DNA from 2 places in the Lactobacillus sp. IBH004 genome. Region 1 is predicted to be linked to the other one. Evidence: predicted binding sites of a transcription regulator. Region 1 holds the regulator's gene; the other holds the start of a gene.
What was found. Region 1 encodes HrcA, which represses chaperone genes, less so after heat shock. Its sites were predicted from a motif close to TTAGCACTCNNNNNNNNNGAGTGCTAA; they were not measured.
Positions count from the first base shown of each region.

Region 2: the regulator HrcA is predicted to act here: its motif matches at 4,847-4,873, upstream of LDX54_RS09310 (ATP-dependent Clp protease ATP-binding subunit).

Region 1 covers NZ_CP110217.2:1,099,707-1,107,605, forward strand. The annotation lists gene dnaK (molecular chaperone DnaK) at 1-1,170, opposite strand, end outside; gene grpE (nucleotide exchange factor GrpE) at 1,189-1,782, opposite strand; gene hrcA (heat-inducible transcriptional repressor HrcA) at 1,795-2,844, opposite strand; gene ribF (riboflavin biosynthesis protein RibF) at 2,980-3,912, opposite strand; gene truB (tRNA pseudouridine(55) synthase TruB) at 3,931-4,824, opposite strand; gene LDX54_RS05555 (ribosome-binding factor A) at 4,871-5,233, opposite strand; gene infB (translation initiation factor IF-2) at 5,251-7,890, opposite strand; gene LDX54_RS05565 (ribosomal L7Ae/L30e/S12e/Gadd45 family protein) at 7,895-7,899, opposite strand, start outside.
Region 2 covers NZ_CP110217.2:1,902,501-1,910,399, reverse strand. The annotation lists gene LDX54_RS09325 (PTS sugar transporter subunit IIC) at 9-1,304, shown strand; gene LDX54_RS09320 (alpha/beta hydrolase) at 1,308-2,174, shown strand; gene LDX54_RS09315 (AAA family ATPase) at 2,174-4,705, shown strand; gene LDX54_RS09310 (ATP-dependent Clp protease ATP-binding subunit) at 4,910-7,006, shown strand; gene LDX54_RS09305 (branched-chain amino acid aminotransferase) at 7,313-7,899, shown strand, end outside.

The DNA.
Region 1 (7,899 bases):
TGGAATAGTTGTATTCTTTTCAATAAGTTTGGTAAATACACCACCCATTGTTTCAATTCCAAGTGATAATGGGGTTACATCAAGTAAGACAACATCCTTAACGTCACCTGAAATGACACCACCTTGAATAGCAGCACCTAAAGCAACAGCTTCGTCTGGGTTAATTGAGTGATCAGGCTCTTTACCGGCCCACTTCTTAACGGCATCCTGTACAGCAGGAATTCGGGTAGAACCACCATTTAAAATGACTTTGTCAATGTCATTAACTGTTAAATCAGCGTCTTTTAAAGCATTATCAAATGGGATCTTAGTCTTTTCAACTAAGTCAGAAGTTAATTCATCGAATTTTGCCCGAGTTAAATCGGCTTCAAGGTGCAATGGGCCAGATTCACCTGCAGAGATAAATGGCAATGAAATATGGGTTGCTGAAACACCAGACAAATCTTTCTTCGCCTTTTCGGCAGCATCCTTTAACCTTTGTAAAGCCATTTTATCTTTAGAAAGGTCAACACCATTTTCATCTTTAAAGTTCTTAATCAACCAATCAATAATCTTGTTATCAAAATCATCACCACCAAGATGGGTATCACCATTAGTTGAAAGAACTTGGAACACACCGTCACCTAATTGCAAAACGGAAACATCAAAAGTACCACCACCAAGGTCGTAAACTAAAACTTTTTCGTCTTCAGCATCTTTGTCAAGACCATATGCAAGGGAAGATGCAGTAGGTTCGTTAATGATTCTCTTAACATCTAAACCAGCTATTTTACCAGCATCTTTGGTAGCTTGACGCTGAGCGTCATTAAAGTATGCAGGTACGGTAATAACAGCATCGGTTACTTTCTCGCCCAAATAATCTTCAGAGAATTTCTTGATATACTGCAAGATCATTGCTGAAATTTCCTGTGGTGTATATGCTTTATCACCAATTTTGACCTTGTAATCAGTTTCGCCCATGTGACGTTTAATAGAAGAAATAGTATTGGGATTGGTAATTGCTTGTCTTTTGGCAACTTCACCAACTTGGATTTCTCCATCTTTAAAGGCAACTACTGAAGGGGTAGTGCGATTTCCTTCTGGGTTAGTAATAATTTTGGGTTCTTTACCCTCCAAAACGGCAACTGCTGAGTTAGTAGTTCCGAGGTCAATTCCGATAACTTTTGACATTGATATGCTTCCTTTCAATTATTGTGCTACAACAACCATAGCCGGTCTTAAAGTACGATCTTTGTACAAGTATCCCTTTTGTAAAACTCGTACAACATGATCTTTTTGATCATCATTTTCAGCTGCAACGGTTTGAACAGCTTGGTGTAAATTGGGATCAAATTTGACACCTTCAGCTATAATTTCACTGATACCGTGATCTTTCATAGCTTTAACCAGTGAATCAAGTGTCATCTGTACACCTTTTTTAAGCTGTTTTGATGCTTCGTCATCGACTTTAGTAGCTAAAGCTCTTTCTAAATTATCCATCGCTGGCAAAACATCTTTAGCTAAGGATTGAGACTCATATTTGATAAGCTGCGCTCTTTCTTTATTGTAGCGATTTTGCATATTTTGCATCTCAGCTTGACTGCGCAAAAACTTATCTTCCAGATCGTCTTTTTCTTTTTGCAATTGAGTCAAATTACGCTGCAATTTACTTTCCAAAGACTCTGGTTTCTTTTCTTCGTTAGCCTTAGTCTTAGAATTTTCTACTTCTGTCTTTGACTTTTTATGCTCATCTTTTTTTGGCTCTTTTTTTGAGTTTTTACTATTATTTTCTTCTTTACTCACGGCTAACCTCCTTTATTTGAATCTACCATAATAATCAAGTAATTTTTTAGATAGTTCGTTTCTGAAATACTCGAGTAATCCAATCACCTGAGAATACGGCATATTATCAGGGCCAAGTAAAGCAATTATGCCCTTTCCATGAGAGCCAACGCTGTACTCTGCCGTAAGCAGACTGTAATCCTTTAACAAATCATTTGATAATTCGGATCCTAAACTAACTCGAACGGGATACCTGTCGCTTTTCAAATTTTGCCTATTGTCCAAAATACTGGAAATCAAATCATTATGCTCAATCATTTCATAGAGCGATCTTAAGTTTGAAATATCGTCCAGAGAAATGTTGTTAAGCAGGTTAATCTGACCATCAACATAGGTTTGCTCACTGGCAGCATCGTTAATAACATCCTCGACCAAATTAATCAGTTCAGAGACATGAGCAACTTTAAGTTTATTGCCCAAAGTCTTTTTAAGATAGTCTGGAGTAACTTGATCTAAAGTTTTGCCCACCAGCTGATCGTTAATCATGCGCACAGCCTGTTCAATTTCATCACCATTAACATTATAAGGTAAAGTATAAACCTGGTCATGAACGTCACCGTCACTAGTTCCTAAGACAGCCATAATCTGTCTGTTAAACAATGGCACGATACGAAAACCAGTAATAGTTAATTCACTATTTTCAGGACCTTCCGCAAATGCTGTGTAATTGGTTAGATCCGATAAAATTTTGACAGCTGCCTGTACGATATCGTTAACCTGATGAAATGGTTGATCAAGCTGACTAATGATTCGCTTGTATACAGAAGATGAAATTTGTAAAGGTTCAACTAAATTGTCAAGATAATAGCGGTAGCCTTCAGTTGAAGGCACGCGACCACTAGACAAATGAGTTTTTTCAATCAAACCCTTATCTTCTAAAACAGCCATTTCGTTACGAATAGTAGCACTTGAAACCTTAATAGGCAGTTGATTCATAACAGTTTTGGACCCAACAGGATCATGTGTCTGCGTAAAATCATTGATAATTGTTTTTAAAATTAATTCTTGACGTTCGGTCAACATAAATATCGCCCTCACTTTTAGCACTCAATCTGATTAGGTGCTAACAATTTATATGATACTAGCTTTTAGCAGAATGTCAAGTTGAGTGCTAACTTTTTTCTTAAAAAACGTCAATCATTTTTTTAGTATCATTAATTAATTCATCGCAGCAAAATAATTTTTAATTTCAGCCTCGTCTTGACTCATTTGTTGTGTTAGCTCTTTTAAATTGGCAAATTTAATTTCACCACGGGTATACTTATACCATTTAATTACCATTTCCTCATCATAGGCTTCCTGATCAAAGCCAAATAAGTTTGACTCAATATAAAGCTTTTTCCCCTGATTGATAGTCACATTATAGCCTACACTTGTCATTGAGTCATACCACTTACCACAAATCTTGGTTTTAGTCGCATATACGCCAATTTTAGGAACAGCCTTGTCTTCACTCCAAACCAAATTAGCTGTGGGAAAACCTAGTTTATGCCCATTGCGCAAACCGTGACCTACATAGCCTGACATAACATAGGGAAAGCCTAACAACTTAGCGGCTAATTCCATATTTCCACTAGTTATCGCTTTCTTGATTTCCGTAGAACCAATTTTTTGACCATCATAAGACTGCTTAGGGACATTAATTATATTGAACCTTCCCTGAGCAAACTTAGGGAAATTTTTCATATTAGCCGTGTCTTTAGGGCCATATGTGTAATCAAAGCCAGCAACTACAGTGTCGGCATGTAATTTTACTATAATATTATCAACAAATTCCTGTGCAGTTAGTTTACTAAAAGCTTCATTAAAGTGCATCACCAACAAATAGTCAACTTTAAGTTTCTGCATCTTGTATGCTTTTTCTGGAAGAGTATCAATGTATGTAACTTTTTTATTTTGATAAACTTCTTTTGGATGACGATCAAACGTCATTACTACTAGTGGTAAATGTCTTTGCTTTGCTTTTTCTTTTGCGATTTTGATTAATTCTTGATGTCCGCGATGAACCCCATCGAAGAAACCTAAAGCAAGAATTATATTTTGGGGAATTATGTTTTCCTTAAAAGGGTATGTTAAATGGATAATTTCCATAATAAAACCTTCATTCACCTATTCATTTTGTAAAAGCATTAAATAAGGGCGATAAATGGTACCATCTTTGCGATAGATTGCCTTAACTTTATTATTGTAACGTAATGCCATCTTTTTTGCATTCGTTTTCAAAGAAATAGCTGCACCATTTTTAACTTTAGACCATAATTTATCATCAAGATCTATTTGCACGTAATTTCTAAAAAAAGAATCAATTGGTTGAATAATTTGATCAATTAATTTAGGATCTTCGGTAATTTCAGAAAGTTTTACAGACTGACTAATATCAAAACCTGAACTAGATGTGCGGCGCAAACTTTTCATTACCGCTGGTATTTTCAGTTGGGTACCTAAATCATTTATTAAAGAACGAACGTAGGTTCCCTTACTACATTCGATTTCAAAGTCAAACATTTCTTGACCTTTTTCTTTATCAAAGATAGGTTCATTTACAAGATTATAAGCAAAAATTTTAACTTGCCTTTTAGGTCGTTCTACCTCAATACCAGCTCGTGCATATTCATATAAATGCCTACCGTTAACCCTCACAGCAGAATAGATCGGCGGCACCTGTTCAATTTGTCCCACAAATTCTTGCATTGCATCTTTTATCTCAGTTGATTTGACTTTATTCGTGATCTTTTTGTTAGCTGTTATTTTGCCGCTAATATCGCAACTATCGGTGGCAAAACCAAGTATTCCCTGGCCGATATATCTTTTATTTTGAGTATGCATTAACTCAATTAGTTTAGTAGCTTGTCCTATTGCGACTGGTAAAACACCTGTAACATCAGGATCAAGAGTACCAGCATGACCTATTTTCTTAATGTGCAAGACTTTGCGTAATTGATAGACAACATCAGCACTCGTCATGCCTTTTTCTTTGTCTATCACCAATATACCATTTAACATTTTTCCCGTACCTTAACCATGAAAAAAGCGCCTAACAGCGCTTTTATTAATTATTTCGATTTTCATCCTGCTTTTTAACTTCAGCAATTAACCGATCAATTTTGCTACCGTATTTAACTGAATTATCTCGTTTAAATATTAATTCAGGAACTTTGTAGACAGTTAAGACCTGACCCAACAAATGCCGCATCATGCCCTTTGCCTTATTTAAACCAGCTGCAGCCTCTTCTTCCTTTTTAGCATCTTCTGAAAGAATACTGTAGTAAACAGTAGCATACGAGAGATCATTAGTGCATTCAACTGCTGTAATAGTAACGTCATTAACACGTGGATCACGAATATTTTTGCGCAAAATTTTCGTTAATTCACGGAGGATTTCTCCTTCAACACGACCAATTCTGTGTTTCATGCTTTCCTCCCTGTTAATTACTCAGGTTTGACTTCTTGCTTTTCAACGGCTTCCATCTCATCACCAATTTTGATATCATTGTAGCCCTCAATTGTTAAACCACAGTCAAACCCTTGTTTAACCATTTTAGCATCATCTTTAAATCTTTTAAGTGAAGCCACTTTTCCAGTATATATTACAACACCGTCACGAATCAAATTGATTTCAGAATCTTTTGAAACATAACCAGAATCGACAAAGGCACCAGCAATTGTTCCTACCTTGGAAACCTTCCAAGTTTCCCGTACAGTCAAATTGCCCACAACCTTATCTTCATAAGTTGGTTCAAGCATACCCTTCATGGCTGCTTTAACATCGTCAATAGCCTTGTATATGATGCTATACAGACGAATATCTACACCATCTGTTTCAGCTTGTGACTTTGCGGTAGCTGTTGGACGAACATTAAAGCCAATTATGAAGGCATTCGAAGCGCCAGCCAAGGTAACATCTGATTCATTTACAGCACCAACTCCAGCATGAATGATGTTTACACGCACACCTTCAACTTCTATCTTTTCAAGTGACTGCTGTAAAGCCTCTACAGAACCTTGAACATCCGCTTTTAAGACAACATCTACTTCCTTCATGTTTTCTTTTTTCATTGTGTCAAACAGGTTATCAAGAGTAACATGTTGAACATTTTCACGAGATTGTTGCAAAGCTTGTTGCGCTCTTTGTTCACCAACACTTCTAGCCGTCTTTTCATCATCGAACACTACTATTTTATCAGCAGATTCTGGAACATCATTTAATCCGGTAATTTCTACTGGCATTGACGGAGTAGCCTTTTCGACTTGACGACCGCGGTCATTAGTCATAACACGAACTCTACCAAAGCGGTTCCCAACTACAATTGGATCGCCAACTTTTAGTGTTCCTTGTTGAACCAAAAGGTCGGCAACAGGACCACGTCCACGAGAAAGTCTGGCTTCAATAACAGTACCAATTGCTTTTTGCGTTGGGTCTGCTTTCAATTCCATCACATCCGCTTGCAAAAGGATCATTTGCAAAAGTTCATCAACATTTTCACCAGTTTTAGCAGAAATGTTAACAAATATTGTGTCACCACCGTAATTTTCCGGAATTAAATTGTACTTCATTAACTGCTCAGTAACATGCTCAGGGTTTGCTCCCGGAACATCCATCTTGTTAATGGCAACAATAATTGGAACTTTAGCACTCTTAGCATGATCAATTGCTTCAACAGTTTGAGGCATTACACCGTCATCTGCAGCAACAACCAAGACAACAATATCGGTAATTTCTGCTCCACGTTCACGCATATTTGAGAATGCGGCATGTCCTGGTGTATCCAAAAAAGTAATTGGCTGATTATCAACTCTTACCTGATAAGCACCAATTTTTTGAGTAATTCCTCCAGCTTCATGAGCCGAAACATGCGTATGACGTAAACGATCAAGCAGTGTTGTCTTACCATGGTCAACGTGTCCCATAATAGTAACTACTGGTGGGCGTTTAATTAAATGCTTAGATTTCAGAGAAGCTTTCATTCTCTTGTCATAAAGATTATCAATGTCAGATATATCCTCGTGCACCTTTTCTTGAGCATTAATATTATATTCAGCCGCTACTAACTCTATTGCATCTTTATCAAGGGATTGATTTTGATTAGTCATGACACCCAGCATAAATAATTTTTTGACTATTTCAGCTGGCTCTCTGTGCAAAATTTTTCCTAAGTCTTGAGCATTCATACCCACTTCGTAAACCAGAGTATCTGGTAATGGCCGCTCTTTTCTTTGCGTTGGCTGCTTTTTAGGTACTTGTTCAAACTGCTTCTTCTTATTTTTACGCTTACGCTTTTCTTGGTGTTTCGAATAATTATTTGCACCATAGGTTTGATTTTTACCTTTTCTGCCTGGCTTGCCAGAGTTACGACCATGACCGTTGCCACGACGTTTTTCTTCTTTTTCGGGTTCAGGAGCAGCAGTATCTAAAATTTTAGGCTGGCGAACAGGCGTAGACTTTTGATTATTCTTAAACCTGGCTGGTGAAGGTTTAAGAATTTTAGGTCCAGTCACTTTAGGAGCAGTAGTTTCAGTTTTAACTACTTTATTTTCATTCTTAGAAACAGGTTTATTAGTTTCAGCAGACGTTGGTTTAGTTTTAGTCTGATTTTCCTTATAAGTCTTTTGTGCTCTTTCTGTTTGCCGATTTAATTTTTTCTCTTCCACTCGTTGTTTTTGCTTTAATTGCTTTAATAAATCTTGGGCTACTGGTTTAGAAGTTTTTTGACTCAAATTGGAATGTTGTCTAGTGCGATCTTGACTTTGTCTAGATCTATTATTTGACTTGTGAAAGTTATTGTTTTTTCTATTACTTTTACCATTCTTAGTTTCATCATGCTTTTTTTCATTTTTACGAATTGAAGTAACAGAAATTTTGATTTTACTGCTCTTTTTCGCTGGTCTTTCTTGCTTTTTGGCGGGAGCGGAGCTACTGCGGAAACTACCCTTTATTTGCTCTACTTGTGTATCTTCAAGTGATGACATATGATTTTTAACATCAAACCCCAGGTCCTTTGCTTTATTGACCACAGTTTTATTATCGATGCCTAATTCTTTCGCCAATTCATAAATTCTTGTTTTAGTCATCAAATCACA
Region 2 (7,899 bases), 800 kb from region 1:
TTGAAATAATGACAGAATGTACAATCAATTTTATAGCTCGCCTGCAGGAATTTTCTTTTTTTCGAGCCACAAGACGGACAATGGCGATGCTAATGCCAATTGCTGTAGTTGGCTCCTATTTTAAACTTTTAGGTGATTTGATCTTTACACCTAACGGGTTAATCTATAATATTTTCAATTTGGATAAAGTTTTATCAGATCACATTTGGTATGGCGGTTCTTTTGTCTGCCGGGGAATGGTAGAAATTACTTTTGGGGTTTTTGGCGTTTATGCCAGTTATTTTATGGCTCGTTACACCGCACGCCTTTACCATAAAGATTCAACTATGGCAGGTCTAACAGCAGTTTTGATAATGCTTTTCTGCTCATATGCTTCCAGTAGTGGACGCAATGCTCGTATGCCTTTTACCGCCAGTTTATTACAAATTAATGCTGTTTTTATTGCCTTAATTGTAGGATACTGTGTGGGCCAAATATTTCATTTATTAGGAAAGGACTTTTCTTACGTTGAATATGAGGGCACAAAAGTAATTCAAAAAAGAGCAGGGGATGCCGTTTTACCAAGCGCTGTTTCATTATTATTGGGTGTTTTTTTAGGTATTTTAATTTATGAACTACAGCTTAAATTACTTAATTCCGCCAGTTTTACTGAAATTGTTAGCAGGGTTCAGACTACTAATAATTTTGGCGAAGTGCTGTTATTGACAGCCGTAATTACTTTTTTTGATTGGCTTGGAATTGGTTATCCGTTGCGCTCCTTAGCGGGAATAGTAAATAACGCCTTTACTGCAGAGAATTTAACATATACATTAAAACACGGTAATTCTTGGAATGTGCCATATAAATATCTGGGCAGCTCACTTATTAACAGTTACGGCATAATGGGCGGTGCCAGTGTTGTTTTGGCTGTTATTGTGTTACTGCTTAGCAGAAGAGATAACAGGGAAAACGAAATAAATGCTAAAATTAACTTGTTGCCTGCTGCTTTTGGTTCAAGACTAGGATTTACAGTTGGCTTACCTTTAATGTTAAATCCTGTTTTTATCTTACCGAGCATTTTAATTCCTCTGATTAATATGACAATAGCCGTGGCAGCTATTAGTTTACACATTATCCCAGTTTGCGTTTACCAGAATTTAAAAGGGACTCCGGGACTATTGGTTTCCTTTTTTGGCACTAACGGCAATTGGGCAACACTAATTTTTACATTATTGTTGTTTTTATTAGATATCTTTTTATTGCTACCTGTAATTAAGATAAATGAAAAAGTTGAATTAAGAATTAAAAAGCAGGAGATGAAATAGCAGATGCAAAAAAATCCTAACTATAAATGGTTGCTCCTGATTATTATTATTTTAATTATGCTTGCTGTTCCCAGCTTCTTTTGGATGAAAAAAGATAATAAATCACGAGCAGAACTCAGTAAATCGCTTCTCTCGCCTGTAATTATGGTCCCGGGTTCAAGTGCTACCACCGAGCGCTTTAACCAGTTAATTGATGAACTTAATAAAACGACACTTAACAGACATAGTGTAATAAAAATTAGAGTTTCACGTGAAGCAAAATTGACTTACACTGGCTCTATAGGTAAAAATGACTTGGAGCCCTTTATTATTATTGGTTTTGATAACAATAAAGACGGCTATTCCAATATTAAAAAACAAGCTAAGTGGCTAAATGTTGCATTTGAATCGTTAATCCAAAATTATAAGTTCAATAATTTTAAGGCGTTTGGTCATTCTAACGGCGGTTTGATTTGGACTTACTGGCTGGAGCACTATTATTCTGAGTATTCAAATGATATCAAAATCAAGAAATTAATGACTTTAGGTACGCCATATAATTTTACTGAAAATAATATTAATAATAGAACGCAAATGCTGGCTGATTTTATTAAAAAACGTTCAGCACTGCCAACCTATTTAAAGGTTTATTCTCTTTCTGGTGGCAAAAATTACGAATCTGATGGTATTGTACCTGAATCAAGTGTAGCTGCAGGTAAATTTATTTTTCAAAATCAAGTAAAAAACTATACTGCAATAACAGTTACGGGTGAAAAGGCAGATCATTCTGATTTGCCGCAGAACAAGCAAGTAATTCAGGCCATAAGACAGTACTTATTAAAGAAGCCAGAAAAGCCGTTAAAGCCGGCTAAAAGAAGGGGCAATCACTAATGAAATATCAAAAGCAGCCGACCAAAATTGAAGTAATTGGTGGTAAAGTTAATAACTTAAAAAACATCAACGTTGATATTCCCCTGCATAAATTTGTAGCGATATCGGGGTTAAGCGGATCTGGCAAATCAAGCTTAGCGATGGGAATCTTGTACTCAGAGGGTGCAAGACGTTATCTTGATTCCTTGGCAGCTTATACCAGAAGACGTATTAGTCAAGTTGGTCGTGCACAGGTTGACGAAGTAAAACATATTCCTTCAGCTTTAGCTCTAAGGCAAAGGCCTGCTGTGCCCGGAGTTCGTTCCACGGTAGGTACAATTACAGAAGTTTTTAACATCTTACGGTTGATTTTTTCCCGTTTAGGTTCACCTGTATGCCCCAACGGTCACCGAGTACCAGCAACGATTAAAATAGCTGAAGCCATGGATCTAACGGGGGCAGCTATGGGACGATTAACTTGTCCTACATGTGGGAGACAATTTTATGCTTTTAGTGCAGAAGACTTTGCGTTTAATTCTGATGGTGCGTGTCAAAAATGCCAAGGACTGGGAACTGTTGAAGAAATTGATGATAGCAAAATCATTGCAGATGAGAATTTATCTCTTGAAAATGGAGCAGTGGCAACTTGGCAAATTCCCGGACGAAATTGGATGTGGCGTATTGCCCGGGAACTAGGGGTACGGACCGATATTCCATATAAAGAGCTGAATGCTAAAGAAAAAGAAATTGTACTTCATGGAAAAGAGCGGAAAGTCCCGATTGATTTGCCAACTTCAACTGGTCGCGTATATCATCTAGATGCGCTATATGAGAATGCTTATAATGCGGTAGCTAATTCACGCAAAACTACTAAGTCTGAACGCGGACTGCAAAGAATTAACTCCTTTTATAAATTCAGTACCTGTCCCCGCTGCCAAGGCTATCGCATTGATCCAAGTCGCTGGCAGCAGTTAGTTGCTGGAAAAAGTATTGTAGCAGCTGAACAATTAACTTTGGGTGAACTGAGCCACTATATGAGTGAGATTTTAGCTTCCCTGCCGCAAGATATGCAGGAATTGGCGGAAAATTTAACTGGTGAATTGATGCATCAAGTCAAGCCCCTGCTAAAATTAGGCTTAGACTATCTGAGTTTAGATAGACAGGCTGCCAGTCTGTCTACGGGGGAACTGCAACGAATTCAGCTTGGTAGAACTTTGCGTACGGAAACCACTGGGGTGCTTTACGTTTTAGATGAACCATCTGTTGGTTTGCACCCTGATAATGTGGCTGGACTGATTGATATATTTCATGAACTGGTTAATCAAGGAAACTCTTTAGTTGTAGTTGATCATGAAACTGCAATCATTAAGGCAGCCGATTGGGTAATTGAAATTGGTCCTGGTTCAGGCAGCCGGGGTGGTGAGATTATTTCCCAGGGAATACCTAGTGAGATTGAGCAAAGTGAACAGTCTCTAATTGGTCCTTACTTAACTGGTAAGGCACCACTCCTAGTTCGTCACAGGGCCAAAACTGACCAAATTTTTAAACACGGTAAGGTTGAATTTGATGTTACTGAACGTTTTAATTTAAAGAATATTCACGCGCAAATTCCACTCAATCGCTTAACTTCCGTTACCGGCTTTTCTGGCGCTGGTAAGACTACCCTAATTCTCGATTCCCTCATTCCTGCACTTAAAGCACAAAAAAATCTTAAAAATGGTCCTGATTGGGTAAAAAATTTAAAAAATGATGCTATTAAAAATGTAATTAGTGTTGACTCTACACCTGTTGGTAAAAATCAACGTTCGACTGTTGCAACTTATACTGATATTATGGATAATTTGCGTAAACTCTTTGCCAAGCAGCCATTAGCAAAAAAATTAAAATACCGTGCGTCTCATTTTTCTTACAATAACAAAGAGGGTGCCTGTCCGGCATGTAACGGAACCGGTGTAATTTCACTTGACATCCAATATCTACCAGATATGGTTGAAACGTGCTCTGTATGTGGCGGTCACCGTTTTAACCAAGCTGTTTTACAAGTAAAATGGCATAACTTAAGTATTGCGGATGTCTTAGATTATTCCGTTGATGATGCGCTAGACAAAGAACTTTTTAAAAATGAACCAAAAATCAATAAAACAATTACAACTTTGCATGATATGGGTCTAGGATATTTGCACTTGGGAGAATCTACTCCAGCTTTATCAGGAGGAGAAGCACAACGCTTGAAACTAACCAGTCATATCCATCAAAGACAAAAAGGGACACTATTTGTTTTTGATGAACCGACCGTTGGCTTACATCCACAAGATGTCAGAACCCTTTTGCATGTTTTTCAAAAATTACTTGAGCAAAAAGGAACTATTATTACAATCACACACGATTTAGATATTATGGCTAACAGTGATTATATGATTGATATGGGACCAAAAGGTGGGCTGCAAGGTGGGAAAATTATTGCAAGTGGCACTCCTGTGGATATTTCGCAAAAATCTAATAGTTTAACTGGTAAATATTTACGAAAACAATTTAAATTGTATCAAAAATAGCAGTGAAAAGTCTTAAAAGAAGCATTAGTGCTTTTATAGCAAGACTTTTTTCTTTTGTGGAAAAAACGGGAAAATTGTGGAAAAAGCAATCATAATTTTTGCCTTCTGTGGATAACCTGCTATAATATTATATGTAAGTAATTAGCAGTCGAACCGATCGAGTGCTAATCACAAATTTATAACCTATCAAAGGGGTGTTTGCATATGGCATATTTTGATAACGATTTTGACGATTTATTTAACGAACTAAACAATTCATTCTTTAACAATACTAACGACAACGGTGGTGCTATTCCTATTCACTACTCCAGTAGTATGAATATTTCTCCACAAGATTTGAATCAAAGTGGACAAGTGAGACAAAAACAAGGTCAAAAGCCAATTGGTGTTGATCTGGTTGAACAAGCTAAGAAGAATAAGTACGATCCTGTAATTGGGCGTGACGAACAAATTCAAGAAGTAATTGAAATTTTAAGTCGGCGCAAGAAGAATAATCCTGTGTTAATTGGACCTGCCGGGGTTGGTAAAACAGCTATTGTAGAAGGCTTGGCACAAAAGATTGCTGCAGGCGATGTTCCTGATAAAATGAAGGACAAGCATATTATCGCAATTAATATTAATGATATGGTTGCCGGATCAAGCTTGCGTGGCAGTTTTGAAGAGCGCCTTAAGAAAGTGATTGACGAAGCAAAAAAGAATCCGAATATTATCTTGTTCATTGATGAATTGCATAATATAGTTGGAGCCGGTTCTACTGATTCTGAGAATAATAACGGTGATGCCGCTAATATTTTAAAACCGGCTTTAGCTAGTGGTGATTTAAACTTAATTGGTGCAACGACTACAAGTGAGTATCGCAGAATTGAAAATGATGCGGCACTCGCACGTCGGTTCCAACCAGTACAAGTTCCGGAACCATCAGCAGACGTTACCGTTAAAATCTTGGAAGGATTAAAGGATAAATATGAGTCTTTCCATCACGTAAAATATAATGACAGTGCTTTGAAACTCGCAGTTGAATTGTCACAACGTTATATTCAGGGACGTTATTTACCTGACAAGGCCATTGACTTAATGGATGAGGCAGGTGCTAAAAAGGGTCTTGATACAATTCCCAGCGATGAAGCAACTTTAAAGAAACGGATTAAAAAGCTTGAAAGTGAGAAAGAAGCAGCTGTCAAAAAAGAAGATTATAGTAGAGCAAACGAGTTGAAAAAACAAGTCGAAGACTTGCGTGATAAGGCTAATCACGTGGATGACGCTGCCACTCCACATGTTACTGATGAAGATATCTACGCTTTAATCGAAGCTAAGACTAAGATTCCAATGAGTGAATTACATGCAAGTGCAGGACAAAAGAACCTTGACTTGGCTGAGAAATTAAAGAAAGTAGTTATTGATCAGGATAATGCTGTTGACATCATTACAGATGCGATTGCCCGTAAACAAGTTTTCAAAGACAATGATCGTCCCACTGGTACGTTCTTGCTAACTGGACCTACTGGTGTAGGTAAGACGGAATTAGCTAAACAATTAGCTATTCAGCTATTTGGTGGTGAAAATCATCTTATTAGACTGGATATGTCTGAATATCAAGATCAGATGGCAGTTAATAAATTGATCGGTTCGGCACCGGGCTATGTTGGTTATGGTGAAGGCGGCCAATTAACTGAAAAAGTTCGTCATCAACCATACAGTTTGATTTTGTTTGATGAAATTGAAAAAGCTAATCCACAAGTATTCAATGCTTTGCTTCAGATCATGGACGATGGGCGCTTAACTGATGCTCAGGGCAGAACAGTTTCCTTTAAGGACACAATTTTAATCATGACTTCTAATGCAGGCTACTCTGACCAATTATTAAAAGACGGCAAAGTTGATCATGATAAGCTGATTAAAGCTCTTGAGGCCTACTTCAGACCAGAATTTTTGAATAGACTTGATGCTATTGTTCCGTTTAATTCATTGACCAAAGATGATATGAATAAGATTATTGATATCTATTTGAATAAAATGGCACATGTTTTGGCTAAAAAAGGTGTTAAGGTTGAAGTCTCTGATGAAGCTAAAACCTACTTAGCAGATAAGGGTTATGATAAGAAATTTGGTGCAAGACCTCTACGTAGAGTCGTTGAACAAGATTTAGAAACGCCAATTGCCAAGTTATTAATGAAAAAACCTGACACTAAAACAGTTAAGTTTACAGCAGATGATAAACATGTTTACCTAAATGATGCCGCAATTTTGGACATTTCGGCAAAAACTGATACTGAAACTAAAGATAGTGCAAAACAAGACTAATTTTAAAAACGAGAGTCATCCTATGAAAGTGATGTAAACCCTGAAATTAAGATAAATTGGGGAGTCATATTGCAATGAAGGGATGGCTCTTTTTTTAAATATATTCGTTTCACGTGAAACTAGATGCACATACAAAATTTTGCTTTTGTTTTATTATTAGAAGTTCAAATTATTTTATTGGACAATAGAGAAGTTTTACTATTGACAATAAAAAGAATTTAGTTTAAATTAGTTAACAATTAAATTAATATTAAAAGCTAAAGAGAAATTTTTAGCTTATGTAGTTTTTTATAGGGGACAGTTCAAATGAAACAACGAGTAGAAGACCTAGATTGGAAAAATCTGGGATTTAAGTATCGAGATCTGCCTTATCGCTATGAGGCAAAACATAAAGATGGTGAATGGCAGGAAGGGAAACTGACTGAAGATTCAACCATGACATTTTCTGAAGGTGCAGAAGTCCTGCACTATGGTCAGGAAATTTTTGAGGGCTTAAAGGCCTATCGTAGAAAAGACGGTAAAATCAACCTGTTTAGACCTGATCAAAATGCACACCGCTTTACCCTTTCAGCAAAGCGGTTAGCCATGCCGCCTTTCCCTGAAGATAGGTTTGTTGCTGCAGTAAAGCAAGTTGTTAAGGCTAACGAAGAGTTTGTACCACCATATGACAGTGGTGCGACCCTGTATTTACGGCCACTTATGGTGGGAACATCAAAAGTTTTAGGTGTTGAAGCAGCCAGCGAATATACCTTCCGCATTTTTGCGGTTCCAGTTGGCGCATATATTAAAGGATTGAACCCTGCAGATTACATTGTTAGTGAATACGACCGTGCCGCATATGCCGGTACTGGTCAAGCAAAGACATCAGGTAACTATGCCAGCAGCTTGCTTCC